Regions from separate parts of the Peteryoungia algae genome, predicted to be linked through region 2. Evidence: predicted binding sites of a transcription regulator. Region 2 holds the regulator's gene; each other region holds the start of a gene.
What was found. The regulator PhoB, encoded in region 2, activates phosphate uptake and scavenging genes when phosphate is short. The targets are predictions, from matches to a motif close to TGTCATNNANCTGTCAT.
Positions count from the first base shown of each region.

Region 1: the regulator PhoB is predicted to act here: its motif matches at 3,421-3,437, upstream of QTL56_RS19485 (alpha-D-ribose 1-methylphosphonate 5-triphosphate diphosphatase).
Region 3: the regulator PhoB is predicted to act here: its motif matches at 1,841-1,857, upstream of QTL56_RS05935 (LTA synthase family protein).

Region 1 is NZ_CP128477.1:4,115,727-4,121,285, forward strand. Features, by position in the region: gene ugpB (sn-glycerol-3-phosphate ABC transporter substrate-binding protein UgpB) at 1-712, opposite strand, end outside; gene phnF (phosphonate metabolism transcriptional regulator PhnF) at 1,428-2,201, opposite strand; gene QTL56_RS19485 (alpha-D-ribose 1-methylphosphonate 5-triphosphate diphosphatase) at 2,215-3,381, opposite strand; gene QTL56_RS19490 (PhnD/SsuA/transferrin family substrate-binding protein) at 3,498-4,355, shown strand; gene QTL56_RS19495 (phosphonate ABC transporter ATP-binding protein) at 4,432-5,181, shown strand; gene phnE (phosphonate ABC transporter, permease protein PhnE) at 5,174-5,559, shown strand, end outside.
Region 2 is NZ_CP128477.1:3,749,583-3,755,141, reverse strand. Features, by position in the region: gene QTL56_RS17820 (aspartate aminotransferase family protein) at 1-450, opposite strand, end outside; gene QTL56_RS17815 (GcrA family cell cycle regulator) at 889-1,422, shown strand; gene phoB (phosphate regulon transcriptional regulator PhoB) at 1,553-2,236, opposite strand; gene phoU (phosphate signaling complex protein PhoU) at 2,262-2,975, opposite strand; gene pstB (phosphate ABC transporter ATP-binding protein PstB) at 3,022-3,807, opposite strand; gene pstA (phosphate ABC transporter permease PstA) at 3,843-5,195, opposite strand; gene pstC (phosphate ABC transporter permease subunit PstC) at 5,192-5,559, opposite strand, start outside.
Region 3 is NZ_CP128477.1:1,184,289-1,189,847, forward strand. Features, by position in the region: gene QTL56_RS05930 (NAD+ synthase) at 1-1,681, opposite strand, end outside; gene QTL56_RS05935 (LTA synthase family protein) at 1,881-3,818, shown strand; gene QTL56_RS05940 (hypothetical protein) at 4,163-4,909, shown strand; gene QTL56_RS05945 (GFA family protein) at 4,916-5,314, opposite strand; gene QTL56_RS05950 (class II 3-deoxy-7-phosphoheptulonate synthase) at 5,394-5,559, opposite strand, start outside.

The DNA.
Region 1 (5,559 bases), 370 kb from region 2:
GGAAATGCTCGACAAAGACCGGCGAATTGACCTGCAGTTCGACGGTGCCTTCCGCAAGGCCGTTTTCATTGGTGCCATAGGAAAGATTGTTCCAGGCGGCGAAGTTCTCGGTCTGGATCCAGGTCAGCCAGGTCGATGTCATGCCGCAGGGTGCAGCGCCGCTCTCCTTGATCTTCCGAGCTGCCTCGAACACTTCGGGCCAGGTCTTCGGCGGGTTTTCCGCGTCAAGGCCCGCCTTGGTGAAGGCGTCCTTGTTGTAATAGAGGATCGGCGACGATGAATTATACGGGAAGGACAGCATGGTGCCATCCGGCTTGGAATAATAGGCAACGATGCCAGCCAGATAGTCCGACTTGTTGAATTCGAACCCGCCCTTCTGGAGGACTTCGGCGACCGGAACGATGGCGCCTTCAGCGCCCATCATCACGCCGGAGCCTGCATCGAAGACCTGGATGATGGCTGGCGGCTGCTTTGAACGGAATGCAGCGATGCCGGCATTCAGGGTTTCCGGATAGGTACCCTTGAAGACTGGCGTGATCGTGTAGTCGCTCTGGCTTTCATTGAACTCCTTGGCGAGCTGGTCGACCACCTCGTTGTTGGCGCCGGTCATTGCGTGCCACCACTGCAGTTCCGTGGCAGCAAAAGCCGAGGAGCCGAAAGAAAGCGAAAGTGCGAGGGTCGCTGCGGATGCAGCTAAACGTTTGGTGAACATGGTGCCTCCCTGATGTTCCACTTGGTCCAGCTAACGCTGGCAAGCATGGCCCCACGACAGATCCTCCCGATCCGGCGTGAGCTCGCTTCGTTTGAAGCAGCTCACATAGGAAACGAAAATATGTGAACCCGCAACGAAATTGTGACAGTCGGTTGTCTCTAGGTGTGCACAATCAAGGGGCGTACTGGATCAGCGTGCGAGAACACGGGCATTTTGACGAGGGCTATGCCTCGCCGCCTTCATGTCGGACTGACGGAAGACAGTCGTGCAGTCGGAATGTCACATCTTCTACCACGCGCAGGGATCCCCAGCCAAACCTGTCGAAGTCGGACGTCCGCCCCCCCGGCGGCCGGCTCTCTACCTGGTTCTCAATCAGTCGGGTGGTAACAATTGCCTTGCGGCCGGGGAGGGGCAGATGCTCTGCGAGTTTACACCTTGCATATCGAGTGATGAGTTTGATCTCATCCGCGCAAACCTGAAGGCCGGTTCACCCCGTGTCATCCGGTCCCAGAACCCTTGCGCCCGCCGATTTCAACCGCGCCCTTTCCATAGTCAGGGGAGACTGAAACATGCCCGCCAAATTGTCGCGACAAGCCTTTTCCGTCTGGCGACTGCCTCTCATTCTGTTGCCGCTGACGACTGCAACAGCCCCGTGCCGACCGTCCTGTTGCCCGCTGTTCCGGGAAGCACAATCATCGGCTCCCGTTCTGGCGCGCTACTTCGCCGGGGTCCCAAAAACGAACTCGACCGACATCAGCGGCCAGCAGCCTGACGTCCACTCGATCGTGCGGCCATCGCTGTCCTCGTTGCGCGCGTTCAGGTGAAATACCGGCGTTCCCGGCGTCAGTCGCAGGTTGCCAGCCTCTTCCGCCGACGCGAAGCCGCCACTGATACGGGTCTCGACCCTCCGGAAGGCAGCGATGCCATTCGCGCGGAAGACATCCGTCACCGACTGCCGTTCGGCATAGAGCGCCTCGAAATCGGGAAAGCGACTGGCGGGAAAGTGCTTGTCGTTCACATAGACCGGTTGGTCGCCGAGCAGCCGCAGTCGCCGCAGGTGGATGATGTCTGCGCCCTCGGCGATGCGCAACCGCGCTGAGAGTTCGGCAGTCGCGAGTTCGCGCCGCACGAAGCGGGTATCGGTGGTGATGGGCGCGCTATGGGTCTCGATATTCTCCCGGAACGGATGGCCATCGCGGACGGAGAAGATTGCCGGCGGGCTGCGCACGAAGATGCCGACACCCTTGCGCGCCGTTAGGTGCCCCTCGTTCTGCAACTGTTGCAGGGCCTGGCGCAGCGTGATGCGGGTGACGCCGAGGCTTGCGGCGAGATGCGTTTCTCCGGGCAATTGGCTGCCTGGCTTCAACGTCCCGCTTTCGATCAGGCCGAGGATATGGTCGCGGATCTGCTGCCAGATCGGCATGTCGCTCCGCGGGCCAAAGACCAGCCCATCGAAGGTGGTGATTGGGATTTCAGGCGTGTCGAGCATGATGGTTTCCGGTTCAGGCGGCAGCCGAGGCAATCGCGGATTCGGTCTCTAACAGAATAAGTGCCGAATAGACCAGCCGACCGCCAACGAAGGTTGCCACCACCTTCGGGTGGCGGATGTCTTTCGCATCGACGAGGATGACGTCGGCGCGTTTTCCCTTCTCGAACCGTCCCCGGTCGGCAAGGCCGGCAGCGGCAGCGGCATTGGCTGACACGAGGTGCCAGGCCCTGGCGAAGTCTGCATCCTCGGGGGATGCCAGCCGGAAGGCTGCATGGAGGGGTGACGGATAGTGGTAATCGGACGCAAGCACGGTGCAAAGCCCGTCGCGGATTGCCGTCGTTGCGTCAAGCGCGCCATTGTGGCTGCCGCCGCGCACGACGTTGGGCGCGCCGAGGATGACATGTTCGCCGGCGGCCCGCGCTTCGGCAGCCGTCTCCAGCGTCAGCGGAAACTCCGACGATACTGCCCCCAGCGCACGGAAGTGCCGGCGCTCGTCGGGTGAGGCCTCGTCATGGGCGAGCAGCACGTTGCCGTTCTCGCGCGCTGCTGTGGCGAGCTCTTCGATGGCACCGGCCACATCTTTGCGCCGTGCCCAGACCCTGTCGAGCAGCGCCATGTAGTCGTCGCGCGACAAACCGGAGCGTTCCGCCATCTGGCCGATCTTGCGGGCAATCGTGCCCTTCAGCACCGATCCCGTCGTATGGTCGTTCAGGGCCACGAGCGGCTTCGGGTCGAGCGACAGCCAATCGATCACCTGCTGTAGCGCATCGAGTGCAAAGGTTTCCCAGCGCAGGTGCAGGCGGGTGTCGCAGGCCAGATGCGGGCGGGCGGTGGCAAGTGCAGTGACGAAGTCGCCGGCGGCCTGCAGGGACCGAAGGCCGGGCTCCCAGGACACCGTCACGCCGTGAAAGGCAGTGGTGATGCCGTTGGCCACCAGTTGTCGGTCGGTGTCGCGCAGTGCCAGACCGACGTCGAAGCGCACGCCCGGTCGCGGCATGATCTGCCGCTCGAAGCCGTCACCGTGGATGTCGACGATGCCCGGCAGGACGAGCAGGCCTGCAGCGTCGATCTCGCGCCCGCCATTGCCCCTGTCCGACAGAATGCCGCCGTCGATGAAGAAATCGCTGCGTTCGAGCCTCTCGGCGCCCAGCACGGTGCCGTTGCGGATGGTCCAGTTCATCGCGTCTCTCTGTCTCGTTTTCGTCCCGGGGCGGAAAATTGTCACGTGCCCGTCACGTCTGGTCGCTAGGGATAGTCGCAGAAGATGCTCCTGTCTATACAGCAAAGGAAGATATCATGATCCGCTCCCTTCTCGCAGCCTGCGCAATCTCTCTGGTCTCTCTCGCGCCGGCCGCGGCCGAGAGCATCAAGTTCGCTGTTACCGATATCGAGGGCATGGAAGCCCTGCAGCAGGAATTCGGCGGCTTTCAAAAAGCGCTTGAGCAGGCCTCCGGCCTGGAAATCGAGCTCTTTCCGGTCAGCTCGCGCACCTCTGCCGTCGAAGCCCTGAATTCCGGACAGGTCGACCTCGTCCTTACGGGTCCGGCCGAATACGTCGTCATGAAGGAACTCGCCCAGCCGGAGATCGTCGTCGCCTGGCAGCGTCCGGACTACTTCGCCCAGATCGCCGTGCTCGCCAATGGCCCGATCCGTTCGCTGGAAGACCTCAAGGGCAAGAAGGTCTCCTTCGGTTCCGTCGGCTCCACCTCGCAGCACCTTGGCCCCGCCCAGGCGCTCACCGATTTCGGCATCAAGTACAATGAGGACTACGAGCCTGTGATCCTCGCCCGCAACGTCGCGGCGGAAGCCCTGATCCGTGGCGACATCGCGGCCATCGGCCTCAACTTCGGCCACCTCAACTCGATCCGCGAAGCCTTCCCGGACGTTGCCTTCGCCGTTCTTGCCCGTGGCCGCGACCTGCCGAACGACATCCTCGTTGCCCGCAAGGATCTGCCGGAAGAGATCGTTGCCAAGATCCGCACCGCCTTTGTCGAACAGGGAAGCGACCTGATGGCCGCCGTGCTCACCGGCGACGACAATCAGAAGTTCAAGGGAGGCTTCTTCCTGGCCGATGTGAAGGACAGCGATTACGACTACGTCCGCTCGATGTATCGCACGATCGGCGTCGACACCTTCAACGACTTCGTCAACTGAGCGGATTGGCCCCGATCCCGCCATCGGGCCGGCGCGATCAGCGCCGGCCCCTCGCCATATCCGCAGAAAGAACAAGATGATGGACGTTATCAGCACGCAGGGCCTGAAGAAGGGATATGCGAACGGAAAACCGGTGTTTTCCGGTGTCGACATCCGCATCCGCAGCGGCGAGCGTGTGGCGCTTGTCGGCGCCAACGGAGTGGGCAAGTCGACGCTGCTCAAGTGCCTGATCGGCCACACGGCATTCTGCGATGGTGAGATCTCGACGCTTGGCGAAGCCTTTTGCCGCACGCCAAACGGGTCGCAGCTCAAGCGCATGCGCCAGCAGATCGGCTTCGTCTTCCAGCATCATGGCCTTGTTCGCCGCCAGTCGGTGCTGACCAATGTCGTTCACGGCAAGCTCGGCCTTCCCGGCACCTGGCGTGCCTGGCATCAGGCGATTGCCGAGCGTGAAAGTCGCGAAGAGGCGATGGATGCGCTCGACCAGGTGAAACTTTCCCACAAGGCGACCGCGCGCGCCGACGAACTTTCGGGCGGTCAGGCGCAGCGCGTCGCCATTGCCCGCGCCCTGGTGCGCAAGCCTAGGCTGATGATCGCCGACGAGCCGGCTGCCAGCCTCGACCCGACGGCGGGCCGCGACGTGATGGCGCTGTTTTCCGACCTCGTGCGCGAAAAGGGCATCACGCTGGTCTATACGACCCACGACATGGATCATGCGTTGAGCTTCGCCGACCGGATCGTCGCGCTGAAGGCCGGCCGCGTACATTTCGACCTCCCGGTGGCCGATGTGGACCGCGAACGCCTGGAGGGTGTCTTCCATGCGTGATGCTGTGCCCGCCCGCTTCTTCCGTGCCTCGCCCTTTGCCTTTGCCGTCCTGGTCGCTCTTGGTGCGATCTTGATCGTCTCGGCCACGCAGGTCGCGCCGACACCGAACCAGTTGATCAACGGCGCTCCGAGAATGGCAAACCTGATCGAGCGCATGCTGCCGCCGAGCCTGGAACCCGGTTTCCTGATGCGCGTCATCTGGCGCACGATCGAGACGCTGCAGATCGCCTTTGTCGGCACTGTCATCGGCGTGCTGCTCAGTTTGCCGATTGCCTGGCTCGCCTCGCGCACGCTGTCGCCTATCGGACCCTTCCGACACGTCTTCAAGGTGATGATCTCGCTGTTCCGCACAGTGCCCGACATGGTCTGGGCACTGCT
Region 2 (5,559 bases):
ACCTTCCAGATATTTCTCCTGGCCACCTGCGGCGATCGTCGCAATGGTTCGGCCGTGGAAGGCGCCTTCCATGGTGATGATGTGGAATTTCTCCTGATGCCCCTTGGCGAAGTGGTAACGGCGGGCAGTCTTGATCGCGCATTCCAGCGCTTCTGCGCCGGAATTGGTGAAGAAGACGCGCTCGGCGAAGGTGACCTCCGCCAGGCGCCTGGCCAGCGCCTCCTGACCCGGCACTTCGTAGAGGTTCGACAGGTGCCAGACCTTGTCGGCCTGGTCCTTGAGGGCACCGACGACATGCGGATGACCATGACCGACAGACGTGACGGCGACACCGGCTGCGAAGTCGAGATAGCGCTCGCCGCTTTCCGTCACCAACCAGACGCCCTCGCCTCGTTCGAAACGCAGCGGCGCCCGATTATAGGTCTGGTAGAGCGGCGTAGCTTCGGCCATGGCGTTCACGATCCTTTTCGACAATCCGTCACACCGGACGGTGCGGCCTCCACGAGGCTCCGAAAAAATTAAAAATGCCGCCTTGCGGCGGCGCGGGCACTATCCCCACTCACCCTTGCAATGTCAACGTTTTCTGCAGGAATCGCGGCAGTTGGAGCGATTTCGGCCAACACGCGCAGGACGAGTGCCGGCGAAGATTCCATCTGTTGCATACTTGACTCACTCGGGAAGCAAGTTGGGGAAAACCGCGAAATCGATTCCAGATGATTCCCGCGACTCTTGTCACGGAGTCAGCCGACCTCTAGGTTAAATTTTATTAACAGATTGCATGCGGCGGAAGTGCTCACCGACAATATCGAGGCGGTTTTGTTTCGGATTCATTCGAAGCAACGGTGACGGATTCTGCCATGACAGACGCGAGCGGCGGAGATGAATGGCATGAACTGGACTGATGAGAGGGTTGAAAGACTCAAGCGCCTCTGGGCCGAAGGCCTGAGCGCAAGCCAGATTGCAGCGCAACTGGGCGGCGTAAGCCGAAACGCCGTAATCGGCAAAGTGCACCGGCTTAACCTTCCGGGTCGCGCCAAGGCAGGCGGCAACTCGTCTGCAGCACGTCCGGCCAAGCGCCCTGCACAGACGCAGCGTCCGGCAAGTTTCCAGAACCGCCCGGCAGCCAGCACGACCACCCGCACCGTCACCCGCGCTGCAGGCGCCACGATGCTGAAGGAAGAGATCGAGGTCGAGGCCTACGAAGAGGTCGAAGTTCGGCGTTCCCTGAACGTGGTTGTTCCGATTTCGCGCCGCCTGGCACTGACGGAACTGACCGAGCGGACCTGCAAGTGGCCGATCGGCGATCCGATGAAGGACGACTTCCACTTCTGCGGCTGCGAAATCGCCGACAGCGCGCCCTACTGCACTTACCATGCAAAGCTCGCCTATCAGCCGGTCAGTGAACGCCGCAAGGCTCGCTGATCCCTCGGCCAGAGACAGAGACATCCAACGGGTCCTTCGGGGCCCGTTTTCTTTTGGCGCCCGCACCAACAAGGAAAAGGGGCCGCAGCGGATGATCCGCGCGGCCCCTTCGATCGTCTGGCAAGCCGGTTCAGGCTTCCATGGAGTAGCCCGCACCGCGAACCGTGCGAATGACATCCTGCATGTTGGAGAAATTCAGCGCCTTGCGCAGGCGGCCGACATGCACATCGACGGTGCGCTCGTCGACATAAATGTCATGTCCCCAGACACCGTCCAGCAGCTGAGACCGGGAATAGACGCGCCCCGGGGAGGCCATGAGGAATTCCAAGAGCCGGAATTCCGTCGGACCGAGACGAACCTCGCGGCTCTTGCGATGAACACGATGTGTCTCACGGTCGAGCTCTATGTCCCCGCAACGCAGGACGCTGGAGAGAACCTCGGGCTTGGCACGCCGCAGCATGGCCTTGACGCGAGCCATCAGTTCCGGCGTGGAGAAGGGCTTCACGACATAGTCATCTGCTCCCGTCGCCAGGCCACGAACCCGCTCGCTTTCCTCGCCACGGGCGGTCAGCATGATGATTGGCAGGCGCTCGGTTTCGGGGCGCACACGCAGGCGCCGGCAGAGCTCGATGCCCGAGACGCCCGGGAGCATCCAGTCGAGGATCAAGAGATCGGGAACCCGCTCCTGCAGGCGGATCTCTGCCTCGTCCCCCCGCAGGATCGTCTCGACTTCGTATCCCTCGGCTTCAAGGTTGTAACGGAGGAGGACCGACAGGGCCTCCTCGTCTTCCACCACGGCTATCTTCGGCTGCATCAAAAACCAACCTCGCTGGCCAACATCACTCGGTGATCGCACCGACGGAAGAGGTGAGGTCTTCCTTCGGGCGCTCGCCTTCCGGCTGTGCGCCGGTCGTCATGTAATAGATCGTCTCCGCGATATTCGTCGCGTGATCGCCGATACGCTCGATGTTCTTGGCGCAGAACAGAAGATGCGTGCAGCTCGTGATGTTGCGCGGATCTTCCATCATGTAGGTCAGGAGTTCGCGGAACAGCGAGGTGTAGATTGCGTCGATTTCCTCGTCGCGATCACGGATCGACTTGGCCTTCTCGGCCGAGCGCGTCGTATAGACGTCGAGCACTTCCTTGAGCTGGGCAAGCGCCAGGTCCGAGAGATGTTCGAGGCCACGGGCGAGCTTGCGCGGAACGCCGGTCGCCTGAATGGCCACCACACGCTTGGAGTTGCTCTTGCCGAGATCGCCGACACGCTCGAGGTCCGCAGCGATGCGAAGAGCGCCGATGATTTCGCGCAGGTCTGATGCGACCGGCTGGCGCTTGGCGATGGTCACGATCGCCTTGTCACCGATCTCGCGTTCCATGGCATCCATGACGACGTCGTCAGAAATGACCTTCTGCGCAAGTGCGGCGTCGGAATTGACCAGCGAGCGCACGCTTTCGGCGACCATCTGTTCCGCAAGACCGCCCATTTCGGAGATGCGGCGCATCAGGAACTTCAGTTCCTCGTCGAAGGCCGAGTAGATGTGAGAGGAGCCCATTTGAAACGTCCTTGAAATTGAGTTCAACCGTGAATGACGTCAGGGCTCAGCCGAAGCGGCCCATGATGTAATCCTGGGTGCGCTGGTCATCCGGGTTGGTGAACATCTTGTCAGTGTCGTTCTCCTCGACCAGCTCGCCGAGGTGGAACATAGCCGTGCGCTGGGAAACGCGGGCGGCCTGCTGCATCGAGTGGGTTACGATCACGATCGTGAAGTTCTCGCGCAGTTCATGGATCAGCTCCTCGACCTTTGCAGTCGCGATCGGGTCGAGCGCCGAGCAGGGCTCATCCATCAGGATGACTTCGGGGCTGACGGCAACGGCACGCGCGATGCAGAGACGCTGCTGCTGACCACCGGAGAGGCCGGTCCCGGCAGAGTCGAGACGATCCTTCACCTCATTCCAGAGGCCGGCCTTCTGCAACGCGATCGAGACGATCTCGTCCAGCTCGGCCTTGTTGCGGGCCAGGCCGTGAATGCGCGGACCATAGGCGACATTTTCGTAGATCGACTTCGGGAAGGGGTTGGGTTTCTGGAAAACCATGCCGACCTTGGCGCGCAGTTGCACGGGGTCAACCTTGGGGTCGTAGATGTTTTCCGCATCGATCTGGATGTTTCCCTCGACGCGGCAGCTCGCAATCGTGTCGTTCATGCGGTTGATGCAGCGCAGGAAGGTCGACTTGCCGCAGCCCGACGGTCCGATGAAGGCCGTAACGGAGCGGGGGCGGATGTCGATGTTGACGTCCTTGAGGGCGTGCTTGTCACCGTAAAACACCTGCACGTTGCGGGCGGTGATTTTGCTTTCAGTCATGGGTGGCGCTTTCGTCGTGGTCATCTTGGTCGCGAGATTGTTCATCATCATATAACTCCTTACCAGCGACGCTCGAAGCGGCGACGAAGAATGATTGCGATCAGGTTCATCAGGATCAGGAACACGAGGAGCACGATAATCGCACCGGAGGCACGCTCCACGAAGGCCGGGTCGCCACGCTGGGTCCAGTTATAGACCTGGACCGGCAAAGCGGAGGCCGGCTGGAAGAAGCCGTCCGGCGGACCGGCCGGGTATTCGCGCACGAAGGCAACCATGCCAATCAGGAGCAGCGGCGCTGTTTCACCGAGCGCACGGGCGAGACCGATGATCGCGCCAGTCAGGATGCCCGGCATGGCAAGCGGCAGGACGTGATGGAAGATCGACTGCATCTTCGAGGCGCCGACGCCGAGTGCAGCATCGCGGATCGACGGAGGCACGGCCTTGAGTGCCGAGCGGGTGGCGATGATGATCGTGGGCAGCGTCATCAGCGTGAGAACGAGACCGCCGACGATCGGAGCCGATTGCGGCAGGCCGACAAAATTGATCAGGACGGCAAGGCCCAGAATACCGAAGACGATCGAGGGCACGGCGGCGAGATTGGCGATATTGACCTCGATCAGGTCGGTGAACCAGTTCTGCGGCGCGAACTCCTCGAGATAGATCGACGTCGCGACACCGAGAGGTAGCGACAGCACCAGCACGATCAGCATCATATAGGCTGAACCGATGATGGCGACACCGAGGCCTGCGGCCTCCGGACGCGTATCGGATGCGTCAGGCGCGGTGAAAAAGCCCCAATTGAACTTCGTCACCAGAATGCCGGCTTCCTTCAAATTGTCCGCAAGAACGAGCTGTTCCGGCGAGACATTGCGATCGAGAGCCGCGCTCTCCATCGTCACGCGACCCTTGTAGTAGCCGTCAATACGGCCACCGGCGAGGAAGTCGAAGGGGTAGGTCTGGCCGATCACGGAGGGATCGGCGATGACGAAGCGGCGCAGATCGGCGGCCGCTTCCTTCGAGATGAGCTCGGCAGCAGCCTTGGGCGTCAGGCCCTCGGCAGCAAGTCCCTTGTCTTCCAGCGCCCTGGCCACGGCCTGCTCGATGAGCGGCGCATAGCCAAACGTGGTGACCTTGGCAATGTCCGCCGGGTCGCGATTGCCAGCCTTGTCGAGTTTTGCCGGATCCAGATAGACGTCCAGCGTGACGAAGGTCTGCTGGAACGAGGACAAGCCGTTCGACATGATGGAGAGCAGAAGTCCGATCAGTGCAACGATGCCGAAGGTGACGGCTGCCTTGCCCCACATGCGGAAGCGGACTTCGGCCTTGTTGCGGTTGCGCGTGCGATCATCGACCGTGAGGATCGACTTCTTTTCCGCAGGCATCGGGGCTCCGATAGCGGTGAGATCGGTCATTCGTACTGCTCCCGGTACTTGCGGACAATGTAAAGGGCCACGACGTTGAGGCCGAGGGTGATGACGAAGAGGGTGAGGCCGAGGGCGAAGGCGACGAGGGTCTCGGGACTTGCGAATTCCGTGTCACCGGTCAGCTGGCTGACGATCTTGACCGTTACCGTGGTCATCGCCTCGAAGGGATTGATGTCGAGCTTGGCAGATGCACCGGCTCCGAGAACCACGATCATGGTCTCACCGATGGCGCGGCTCGCGGCCAGCAGGATCGCACCGACAATGCCCGGAAGTGCCGCCGGAAGAACCACCTGCCTGATCGTCTCAGACTGGGTCGAGCCCAGCGCGTAAGAGCCATCGCGCAAAGTCTGCG
Region 3 (5,559 bases), 1.8 Mb from region 2:
ACGCGCGATCCCGGAAGCGGTTCGTGATCGGATAGCGACGATCGCGTCCGAAATTCTTCTTGGTGATTTTGACGCCCGGCGCCGACTGGCGGCGCTTGTATTCGGCGAGATAGAGCAGGTGTTCGACCCGGTGCACCGTCCCAAGGTCGTGGCCGCGCGCGACGATCTCCTCGACGCCCATTTCCTTCTCGACAAGGCATTCGAGGATGTCGTCAAGGACGGGATAGGGCGGAAGCGAGTCCTGGTCGGTCTGGTTCGGACGCAGCTCCGCAGAGGGCGCCTTGGAGAGGATGTTCTGCGGGATCACCTCGCCAGACGGCCCCAGAGCGCCCGGCGGCACGTTCTGGTTCCTCCAGGCCGAGAGTGCATAGACCTGCATCTTGTAGAGGTCCTTGATCGGATTGAAGCCACCATTCATGTCGCCATAGAGCGTGGCATAGCCGACAGACATTTCCGACTTGTTGCCCGTTGTCACGACCATCGAGCCGAACTTGTTGGAGACCGCCATAAGGATCGTGCCGCGTGTACGGCTCTGCAGGTTTTCCTCGGTGATACCGCTCTCGGTGCCCTCGAACATCTCGGAGAGCGACGACAGGAAGCCTTCCACCGGCTCCTGGATGGGCACGATGTCGTAGTGGCAACCCAGCGCCTTGGCACAGGCCTCGGCATCGGCAAAGCTCTCCTGCGAGGTATAGCGATAGGGCAGCATGATCGTGCGCACCCGCTCCTCGCCGAGCGCATCCACGGCAATGGCCGCACAGATGGCCGAATCGATGCCGCCAGACAGTCCGAGCACCACGCTCTTGAACCCGTTCTTGTTGACATAGTCTCGGAAACCCAGCACGCAGGCTCGGTAGTCCGCCTCTTCCTTCTCCGGTATGCGCGACATCGGACCCTGGTCGCAGCGCCAGCCGTCATCGGAGCGTTTCCAGGTGGTGACGGAGAGCGTCTCCTCGAATTGGCTCATCTGAAAGGCGAGCGACTTGTCACCGTTGAAGGCGAAGCTCGCGCCGTCGAAAACAAGTTCGTCCTGGCCGCCAAGCTGATTGGCGAAGATGAGCGGCAGCCCGGTTTCGATGACCTGACGCAGCGCCACCTGATGGCGCACGTCGACCTTGCCGCGGTAATAGGGCGAACCATTCGGTACAAGCAGGATTTCGGCACCCGTTTCGGCCAGTGTCTCGCAGACCCCGAGATCGTTCCAGATCTCTTCGCAGATCGGCACGCCGATGCGCACGCCGCGAAAATTGACGGGACCCGGCATTTCGCCTTCCACGAAGACGCGCTTCTCGTCGAACTCTCCGTAATTCGGCAGGTCGATCTTGTCGCGGAAGGAGAGGATGCGGCCACCATCGAGAATGGCGACGGAATTATGCCGTCCCGCCTCGCCCTGGCGCGGAAACCCGACGATCACCCCCGGGCCGCCATCAGCCGTGTCGTTGGCGAGCGCTTCCACGGCCTGCAGACAGGCGGCGAGAAAGGCGGGCTTCAGGACGAGATCTTCCGGCGGATAACCGGAAATGAAGAGCTCCGTCAGCAGCAGCAGGTCAGCCCCCTGCCCGGCGGCATCGGCGCGTGCCGCACGCGCCTTGGCGAGATTGCCGGCGACGTCGCCGACAACAGGATTGCACTGTGCCACCGCGATACGCAGGACGTCTGAGATTTTCTTTGCTTCGCTCATGACACCGATTTAGCCCCTCGCAGATCGGATCGCAACGTCGCTTCTCGCAGTCGTCATCTGCCATGTCCGCAGCGGCTGACCAATCCCCCCGGAATTGTGGGAACCAAGCTTCATGCGTCACGGTTCATGTAGCATTCATGACGTTTGTGTGACACCTATGCGAAGCTTTCATGACACCGCCCATGCCCCGGAGTTCGACGTGGTTCAGACCAACCCGAAATCGATTGTTGCGAACATGTTCAACGCCGTGGGCGCGACCCGTGAACGGGAGTCCGGCGCGTCCTTTATCGTGCAGTTGCTCATTCAGTGGGTCAACACGGCGCTGATTGCTGTCGCGATCGTTTTCATCAGCGAGGTCCTTGCCCGCGGAAGCGTGACCGACATCGTCGAATACATGACCTCGTTCAACCGACCGGGTCTGGTCGCCACAGGCGTGGTCTTCCTCGTTCTCCTCTGTGCCGACGCCATGATCGGCAAGGCCCATCAATCGGCGCTCTTCGTCGGTCCCCTTCTGCTCCTGCCTGCCTTCTTTTCCGGACAGAAGCAGCAGTTCCTGTCGGACCCGCTCTTCCCGAGCGATCTCCTTTTCGGCCGCCAGATCCTGGAACTCCTGCCAGCCATGGTCGCAGCCGAGCCCTTGAAGGCCGTTGGCCTTGCGGTCGGATGCGTTGTTTTCATCGTCGCCTTCGCGGCACTGATCTGGAAGAGCCGCAAGGTCTTTCCCAAGCTGAACCTGTCGGGCCGCGGAACGCGCCTTGCCCTGTCCCTCCCGCTTCTCATCGGGTTTGCATCCCTGATGGATCCGATGACGTTTTCGGCTTTCCGCGATCGCCTCAACATCGTGCCCATGATGTGGGACCAGAAGGAAAACTATCGGCACAACGGCTTCCTCATGGCGTTTGCCTTCAACGTGCCAATGGCAAACGTCAGCGCGCCCGACGGCTACAGCAACCTGGCCATCACCGACATGCAGACCGATCTATTGCCGGCTTCCTTCTTCTCCGGACGCCAGGCCGATGTGATCGTCGTCATGAGCGAGTCCCTCTGGGATCCGACCAGGATGAGCAGCGTGCGCTACTCCGCCGATCCCATGCCGACCATCCGCGCGGCTCAATCGGGCCAGGTCTTCTCGCCCGAATTCGGCGGCATGACCGCCAATGTCGAGTTCGAGTCGCTGACCGGCTTCTCGAATGCCTTCCTGCCCTATGGCAGCATTCCCTATCAGCAGTATATTCGTCGACCGGTTCCCTCGCTCGCCACGTTTTTCCAGTCCAAGGGCTATGTGACCAAAGCCTTCCATCCCTTCCAGGGCTGGTTCTGGAACCGCACCAACGTCTATCAGTCGCTGGGCTTCGAGGAGTTCCACTCGCAAGACAACATGCCGGCCATGAGCAAGCGCGGCATCTTCGCCTCTGACGAAGACCTGACGCGCTTCATCATCAAGGAAGCAGACAATACGGATCAGCCGTTCTTCTTCTTCGCGGTCACCCTTCAGGGCCACGGCCCCTACGAGCATAACCGCTACAAGAAGAACACGATCGCGGTCGATGCGCCCACACTCTCCGAGGCCAGCACCAACTCGCTTGCAACCTATACGCAAGGGGTGAAGGAAGCCGATCAGAGCCTCAAGGCTTTGATGGACTGGGCCAAGAAGCGCCGTCGCGAGACAATCATCGTGCTCTTCGGCGACCACTTGCCGCCGCTGAATGCCGTCTACACGGAAAGCGGCTACATGGCGAACGTGGTCGCGACCCGCAAGGCATCGGTTGCCACCATGAAGCGCGAGCACGAAACGCCGCTCGTCATCTGGTCATCCAAGCGCGGCGCACAGAAGGATATCGGCTCGGTGAGCCCGTCGCAGCTGCCCTACTACATCGTCCGCATGGCTGGCTATCGTCACCCCTACTATACCGGCATGCTCGGTCGTGTCGCGGAACGCTATTCGGTCATCGACCGGCACCAGCTGATAGGCCGCAACAACAAGGCTCAGGCCGACTGGGCGATGTCCGGTCAGGTGGATCCGCTGATCCGTGACTACCGCCTGCTGCAGCACGATGTCATGTTCGGCGAGGGCTACGGAGTGGAGAGTTTCTTCCCCGAGCACACCAATCGCCAGCAGGCAGCACCGAGCAGCTGAGCTCGCGCGGCTCCCGGTCGCGGACATCCATAGACATGATTTGATGGGGGGCGCTATTGCAGCACCCCCCATTTTTGGCGTAGACTTTTTTTTATTGACCCAATCCGACCGCTGGACAGTATTTGCCCAAACTGTTCTTGGCATGGCCAAGCAGTTTACCCAAGCCCTTGATCAAATTCGAAGTTTTGAGCCGAGCCGTTACCATGCAGCTAATGACGCGTGCTGAAATTGCAGCACATCCCCTCTACCCGGACATTGAAAAGCAGATCGCACAACATCTCATTGGCATCCACATCCGGACTCCACGCATGTCCCGCCTCAAGGCTTCCCATCGGAAATGGCTGATGACACAATCCGTCTTTGCACTGGCGCTTCGCCGGAGCGAAGATGACCCGCTGTCCGGCCTGACGGCGACGCGTTTCGTTGAGACCGTGATGCGCCTGGGTGCTGCCAGCCGCAACACCGCCACCGGCTACCTCGCCGAGCTGGTCGCCTACAAGTTCCTGCGGGACGTGCCGGATGTACCGGACAAGCGAGTGCGCGTCCTGGAGCCAACAGAGCTCAGCCTCAACGGCATGCGCAGCTGGTTCAACGGCCACCTCGCCTGCCTTGACAGGCTCGATGGCGGCAATCGTGAAATGACCTCTCTGGCCGAGGAGAGGATATTCCTGATCGCCCAGCCGATCGGAGCCGACATCATGGTTTCGGATCCCCTCTGGCTGGAACCCCCTGACACGATTGGGCATTTCCTCTGGTCCGACCTCGGTGGCATCATCCTTCACGACCTCTTCTCGCGCCTCGACAATGTCGACCGGACCGCACCCGCCATCTCCTGTGGCCCGGTGACGCTGGTGGAACTGAGCGAGATGTATCAGGTCTCGACGACCAACTTGAAGCGCATGTTCAAGAAGGCCGAAACCGACGGCCTGCTCGCATGGGAGCAGCCGCGCCGACGGGGCGAGCTGCTGCTCACCAGCCGCTTCATCGAAGACTATTTCACCTGGCAGTCTGCAAAGTTCGTGGCCATCGACCAATCCTACCATCTCGCTCTGGCGCAACTGGGCAAGATCGAAAACGCAGCCGCCGCCTGACGCGCCTCAGCTGCTGCCCGCCGGGTATTGCGGTAATCCGTCGTCGATCTCGTAGAAATCGCCCTTGTCGGCGCAGTAGATGTGATAGCCTCCTTCGAGGCCTGTCGGATTGGGAAACAATCCGGCCATCAGCGACATCCTTTGCTCGCCGTCCGCCTTCCAGTAGAGTGGTGAGCCGCAATCCCGGCAGAAGGCGCGCTCGGCGCCGGGGCTCGCCCGGAACGCTCCGATCCTGTCGCGCCCGCTGATCTCGACCTCGCTCAGGGCGGCATCCGTCGTTGCATAGTAAAGACCCGTCTGTCGCCGGCATTGCGTACAATGGCAATAGCTGACTGGCCCGAGTTTACCCGTGACCGTGATCGTTACTGCGCCACACAGGCAACGCCCTGTCTTGTCGTCCGTCATGCTCACCTCCAAAACGAGAACCGGGCGAGCTTCGATGAAGCCCGCCCGGTCGTCAAACTCGGATTACTGAACCTATGTGTCAGCCGTTCGCAACCATCATGCGCTTCTCGTCACGACCGCTCTTCATCCGCTCGGCGAGCAGGAAGGCGAGTTCAAGCGCCTGGTCGGCATTGAGACGCGGATCGCAATGGGTGTGGTAACGGTCGGCCAGATCATTGCCCGTCACGGCACGCGCACCACCGGTG